DNA from 2 places in the Paenibacillus sp. TC-CSREp1 genome. Region 1 is predicted to be linked to the other one. Evidence: riboswitches for the same ligand, from Rfam matches in the RefSeq annotation. Region 1 holds a riboswitch; the other holds the start of a gene.

Region 1 (3,414 bases):
CTTAAATTACTTCAGCACATTTATAGTGAGAGTACAACTTGGGACGAGCAGATCCATGCTTCAAGACAGATTGTGCCTAAGGACGTATCAACGGAGCAATTACAGGCATTAGAGGCTGCTGGGCATGAACCTAATCGCATTGCAAGACCGCAGCATGAGGAGACGATCCGTGACCTGAGAACATTGGCAGAGCGTTGGACAGTTCAGGACGCTGCTGAGGCTTTTGTGGCTTCTCTATGGTCAGCGCCAATGATCTGGCGTTCACTTCTTACAGGTAAACTGATTGCAACCAGCATGCCGGATCATGAATATAAGCCGTATCCTTCGAGTCACAAGTGCCAGATCTGTGGTCTGGATGTGAATGACGGAGTAGATACATCGCTTCAGTGGTACTGGCGGATGACAAATGGCACACCTCTGGATGGTCACATTTTTGGACATGTACTGGCTATGAGGGAGATGGCTGCTTCACCCGAGATTCCTGCTCCGACTGAATATGATCGCTGGACGTTCAGTGCTGTTCTTACTGTACTGCGCAATTTGCCTCCCAAGACCCGTTACAGCAAGGCTGCGGATGCACTGAAAAAAGCACAACTGCTGCCTTCCAAAAAGATATATGTGTACCGGGACCTGCTCGAGACGCTGGCACTAGCAGGCATTCTGGACACACCAGAGCAGCCGGGCATGATGACTGCGTTCACTTCTTATGCAGAACGTGACATGCGACCTAATACCCGTGTTGAGGTTCAAGCTCCGCTCGCATGGTGGGATTCATCTGTCGGGATTAACGAGCAGAATCTGTCCCGGATTTTCGGTGACTTCAATTGCAGTGATGTATCGCTTGAGCACAAACCTGAACCGAATCCACCAGCGAGTGAGACGGTTATTGGTGCATTCGAAAGCAGACGAGCTGTCGGTGTCAAGGCCAAGGTTCCCAAAAAATCTCCGGATGCCGGCACAGGTGAGGTGCTGCCTGGAGATGTATATGCTGTGAAGGTGCTTAGTGGTGTTTGGGTTACCGTTTACTGCCATGTAGTGAAGGACAAACGTGCCATAGTTGAGTATTTGGATGGTGTGTTTCCAGATATGCCGGGAAAAGAAGAGCTTATTCTGACCGTTCGTCCTAGGCCGGATGAACGCTGGCAGTGTTCGGCTATCGGAATGGACTCTACGAGTTGGGTTAGAAGAGTGGCCCGGGATATGCCAGCTCCTGCTGCTGACCAGCCAGCACCAAACCGTATTCCTTTCCATTCGGCAAAGGATTTAAGACACATGGCTAGCTGGTGTTTTCCTGATCTATAGAACTTATTTTCTCTCTAGGATTAAGATCCGTGTCTCGTGCAAGATGCGGATTAGAATGCATAAATGCTTATTAAAAGTTAGTATGTGACAAAAAGAAACAAAAATAAATTGATTTTTTGACACTAAAGTGCTAACATCCAATTAATAACGTAAGCGAATCCTTCAGGGCAGGGTGAAATTCCCTACCGGCGGTGATGTCCATGTTGAAGCAGAGTTTGCATATCAACATAACAAAGTCCGTGACCTGTCTGCCTGTGGCAGATGGCTGATCTGGTGTAATTCCAGAACCGACAGTATAGTCTGGATGGGAGAAGGAGAGTGTGTATGCCGGACAGGCTGCACGCCGCAGGAGTAATGCTGCATAGCTGTTCAGCAAGCGATAGCTCGCAGGTGCTATGCAGGGAAGGTTCGTAGTTGAACGAAGCTTCCTGTACGTCATACCGATTTATAAGAAACTCTTTACCTGAACAATGTATTTATCGGGGTATGTGTTTGTTTTCACTTGCCTGAAATATGATTTTGGGTGAAGTGTGGTATGGTGTATTCCTTTTACTCTTGCAGATGACATTAGTCTCTCATCATCCCCACTCGAACGGATTGTTCGGCGGGGATTTTTTAGTTCAAGATTATAACCGTGGGGTGAACGGATATGGAAATGATCAATGATGAATTTTATATGGCGTTAGCACTGGATATGGCAGAACGGTCACAAGGACAGACTGGAATTAATCCTGTTGTGGGATGTGTCGTTGTTAAGGATGGACGGGTTGTTGGCCTGGGAAGCCATCTGAAGAGAGGAACAGGCCATGCAGAAGTGCATGCTCTGAATATGGCTGGAAGTGATGCGGAGGGCAGTACGGTTTATGTAACACTCGAACCTTGCAGCCATTATGGCAAAACACCGCCGTGTAGTGAACGATTGATTCATGAGAAGGTCAAACGTGTCGTTGTCTGCTGTGAAGACCCGAATCCGCAGGTATCCGGTACAGGCATCAGTATGCTTCGTCAACAAGGCATCGAAGTTGAAGTGGGTGTTTTGCGCGAACGCGGAAGACGCTTGAATGAGAAGTTTATCAAGTTTATTACGACCGGTTTGCCTTTCGTTACCCTGAAAACAGCTTCAACGCTGGATGGGAAAATTGCAACGCGCAGCGGAGACAGTAAATGGATTTCGAACGAGCCGGCACGTGAAATTGTACATGCGCTTCGTCACCGTCACCAGGGCATTATGGTAGGGGTAGACACGGTCATTGCCGATAATCCAGAGCTGACAACGCGTTTGCAGGTAGAGGGCATCAGCCCGGTAAGAATCGTGGTGGATTCCAAGCTGCGACTTCCTGTAGGCTCTAAAATAGTCAAGGACGGGCTTGCACCAACCTGGGTGCTTACCACTGATGAGGCCAGCCAGGAGGCGGCAGAGCGCCTTGAGGCGTACGGTGTAGAAGTGATACGCTGTGGCCCTGGACCCCGTGTCGATCTGCTGCATGGACTAAGCAAGCTGGGAGAACGCGAGATCGGCTCGATACTGCTTGAAGGCGGCGGCACGTTAAATGGTGCAATGCTCGAGGCACGTTTGGTGGATCGACTGCTTATGTTTATTGCTCCGAAAATTGTGGGTGGGTATGATACCCCTGGAAGCTTCCGTTTTGAAGGTGTAGAGCGGATGAGTCAGGCGATCCAGCTGCATCAGCTGGAAATTGAGCAAGTTGGAGATAATATTAGCATTGGCGGCATTCCGGTCTGGCCGGAGTAACTGGCTGGTTAGACGAATCTGAACAAAGTGAGGTCTTATAACAAATAAGACTGCAAGTGTACAGTGCTTTAAACTAGGGAGGCGGCAGCATGTTTACGGGTTTGGTGGAAGAAGTGGGTCAAATTCGGCGTATTGGTCGTAAAGGCGAAGCCCTGGTTCTGAACATCAGCGCGTCTGTCGTTATGCAGGATTTGAAAATTGGCGACAGCGTAGCGGTGAACGGGGTTTGTCTGACAGCGACAACGCTGGAGAGCGGAGGCTTTACGGCAGATGTTATGCCTGAGACGTATCGTCATACCAACCTCAGTCAGCTTCAGTCCGGCAGCAAGGTAAATCTGGAGCGAGCCATGCTGTCGGGT
Region 2 (3,414 bases), on a different contig from region 1:
TCCATATCAGGCTGAATTGCTGCAATGACAGAATCCTGAATAAGTACATCCGCCCTGTTATACTGGCCAATACGAGCATCCATCGATAATACACAACCGTTTTTCAAAAGATAACCTGTCCCCATGTGACATCTCTCCCATCATACTGGTTTGTAAAATGATCTGACATAGTGGTTTGTGAACTGATCTGAATCGCATTGCTTCATTTCTTTTTACTTATGACTATATTTTCGCTAGTATATAACCATTATATATGAAGTGTTAATATTTATCAATTCTGGTACAGCTCACTTTTACTCTGTTGGTGCTTACTGATCGTACAAGGTAAATCTACCGGGTTAAATTTCATTTTTTACTCACCAGATTCCTCACTAGATTTCTTTTTTCGTTTAGCCCGAAACCGTCTAACCTTCATAAGATTACCGCACATTTTGTCATCACAATATTTCTGTGTTCTGCTCCGGGTATCATCGTAGAAGATCCAGCGGCAGTCCGGATTGTCGCAGCTTCGAATGCGCTGTCCTTCTCCCTTTAATAATGTCATGGCAAAATCAGCGGCCACTTCTGCGATTACCTGCTGCCAATGAGCATGCATCGGAACCAGCACAACATCCAGTCCTTCTTCTTGTGAGATCAGTCGTCTGGTTACCCCACCTGCCTGCATCCGGTCATTTAACCACGCTTGGTCCTTATCCGTTAACAGACCTCCAGCAGAAATGCGAATAGCCAGAGCCTGTAATTCATCTCTAAAACTTCTCATCGCGGATTCCTCTGCACTCGAGGCGGGTACCGTCGCTTCTAATTTCCAACGATTCAAAAAATCCTGCTGCCAGCTTGCTTTCCCCAGCCTGTCTTCTGATCGGTCCCCACCACGCCAGTCATGATAATCACTGTTCACAAAATCAGTCCATAATCTGTCCATACATACCTCCGCATATGTAACTGTCTAAAATCAAAAAGATGGTTACCCCTCTTCGAATTGTGTTATATTAATTGTAACCATTTCAAACCATATTAGCTAGTTACAAGCACGATGAAGCAAAAACGAAATGAGTCTGACAAGAGAGGAATGAAATTGAATATGAAGTCTGTTACAACCGCATTAGATGTATTACTTATTCAAAAGGAAGATACCTGGGATCAGTGTAACTGGATTGTCCCCTTGTCGAAGGCTCTTGAAGGGCTGACCGCAGAGCAAGCAGCCTGGATTCCTCCTTCAGGAGGACTAAGCATTTGGCAGCTCGTCAATCATATGTACTACTACAACCAACGGATCTTGGATCGTCTTCAGGATAAAACTCCATCTATGCCTGCTGCTGATTCTAACGTAGCTACATTTGGTATTTCCGGTGATCCATTGAACGAAGCCGGTTGGAGCAAGCTGATGGAGCACACTACTAAACTGGCTGAGCAGTTGCGCGATACCCTTGCTACATTGCAGGAAGCTAAACTCGAAGAAGCTTATATGGATTCCGAACAAAACTGGGCTCAAACCCTTGCCCGGTGGGTTCTGCACGATGCTTATCATGCAGGGCAAATTGTGCAGTTACGCAGACAACAGGGCTGCTGGAGTATTGTTTTCTAAAAAACACTTGAACTGCTAGCGCTTTCAGGAATAAGATGAACTTCATAAGGTTACAACTTGTTCAATATACTAATGAATTGAATAGGATCTTCGGGGTAGGGTGCAATTCCCAACCGGCGGTGATGTTCTTATTTGATAGAACCAGCCCGCGACTCGCTGTTTGTGCTTGTGATGACTTCCAGCGACTGACTTGGTGAGACTCCAAGGCCGACGGTACAGTCCGGATGAGAGAAGATCAACACAATGACAGGCCTGTTTCTTGGGAGTCTTTTTCCCTGACGTCTTGTCTTTGAATGATCCCCCGTTTATTTGGTGTACACCAAGGACGGGGGATTTTGTCGATTTTGCCAACTGAAGATTCCGTGTTCTGACGAAGGAGTCCTGAATATGGAAAACACATCAACTGCATCAACGCTTTATCGCAAGGAACGAAGCAACACCGGCTTTTGGCTTGTCGTACTGGGTGCGGCCCTCTGGGGTGTAGACCCGTTATTCCGTATCCTTTTGCTTGAAACAATGACCTCTACTCAGATTGTGCTTGTAGAACACATTATCGTGAGTCTGGTTGCACTTCCGGTACTATGGAAATTCCGTGATGATCTCAAGCAGCTTCGCGCACGTCACTGGATCGCTGTTATTTTTATCTCCTGGGGTGGCTCGGCACTCGCAACGGTATTGTTTACTTTAGCTCTGACTCATAACGATCCCAACACCGTATTGTTACTGCAAAAAATGCAGCCACTCTTTGCGATTGTACTCGCCAAAGTGTTATTGAAAGAAACATTGCCGCGTCATTTCGGCGGCCTGTTCATTATTGCACTTGCAGGAACATATCTGCTTACATTTGGCTTTTCCTTGCCATTGGGCAACTGGGATAACTGGATTCATGCAGGCAGCCTGCTCTCTCTGGGTGCGGCAGCGTTGTGGGGCGGTTCAACCGTCATGGGTCGTCTGATGCTGGGGCAAGCTCGGTATGAAACAGTGACCGCCCTTCGCTTTGTCGTTGCACTTCCACTCCTGATCTTGATGACCTGGAATGAAGGCGCACCGTGGACACTACCAGCCGGTGCTGGTGCACAAACTGCTGTTATTCTCAATATTCTTGGTCAGGCTTTGCTGCCCGGTTTGCTTAGTCTGCTTCTATATTACAAAGGCTTGTCATCAACCAAAGCTTCTGTTGCAACACTCGCAGAACTCAGCTTCCCTATGGCTGGTGTGCTTGTGAACTGGATTGCTTTCCGTACACTGGTAACATGGGAACAATTAATCGGTTTTATCCTGATCTGGATTGCCCTGTTTGCCATCTCCAAACAGCGTGAGCGTTCAGTACCGATTGCTGATGCTGCACCAAAATTACGTACAGAGTAACCTTTACAAAACCGAATTTACATCTCCCCATCGCATTGTGCCGCATGTTACTAAAACGCGATGAATACAACTCAACGAAAGCACGGCTTCACCTTCAAGGGGAACCGTGCTTTTCTATCGTTACAGCTTGTTTTGTCTTTTGTTCTTTGGGGTGGTACGATGAGATATGGAACACGAATATATCGTGTGCCCGTTAAAATACATGATCCAGAATTAGAGAGGAACGATAACCCATGTCTTCATTCACATATACTGCTTACGATGCTATCGGGCTGGCTGAAATGATTCGCTCCCGTCAGGTATCTCCCGTGGAAATGCTCGAAGCCGCCTTCGCGCGTCTGGAGGAAGTGAATCCGCAGCTGAATGCAGTCATTCGTACATATGAAACCCGTGCCCGGCAGGAAGCCGGTGCAGTTCGGCCAGGGGAACAGCCCTTTGCTGGTGTACCCTTGCTATTAAAA

Evidence for each region. Region 1 has a riboswitch for FMN ahead of ribD (bifunctional diaminohydroxyphosphoribosylaminopyrimidine deaminase/5-amino-6-(5-phosphoribosylamino)uracil reductase RibD). Riboswitches for the same ligand answer to the same signal wherever they lie in the genome.
Region 2: another riboswitch for FMN. It lies ahead of ACQSGY_RS07885 (DMT family transporter); the one in region 1 lies ahead of ribD (bifunctional diaminohydroxyphosphoribosylaminopyrimidine deaminase/5-amino-6-(5-phosphoribosylamino)uracil reductase RibD).

The regions. Positions count from the first base shown of each region.
Region 1 covers NZ_JBNOKM010000006.1:349,591-353,004, reverse strand. The annotation lists gene ACQSGY_RS11780 (hypothetical protein) at 1-1,302, shown strand, start outside; FMN riboswitch at 1,457-1,622, shown strand; gene ribD (bifunctional diaminohydroxyphosphoribosylaminopyrimidine deaminase/5-amino-6-(5-phosphoribosylamino)uracil reductase RibD) at 1,952-3,055, shown strand; gene ACQSGY_RS11770 (riboflavin synthase) at 3,145-3,414, shown strand, end outside.
Region 2 covers NZ_JBNOKM010000004.1:288,148-291,561, forward strand. The annotation lists gene ACQSGY_RS07870 (amidohydrolase family protein) at 1-125, opposite strand, end outside; gene ACQSGY_RS07875 (CGNR zinc finger domain-containing protein) at 353-922, opposite strand; gene ACQSGY_RS07880 (DinB family protein) at 1,070-1,585, shown strand; FMN riboswitch at 1,668-1,825, shown strand; gene ACQSGY_RS07885 (DMT family transporter) at 1,973-2,953, shown strand; gene ACQSGY_RS07890 (amidase) at 3,187-3,414, shown strand, end outside.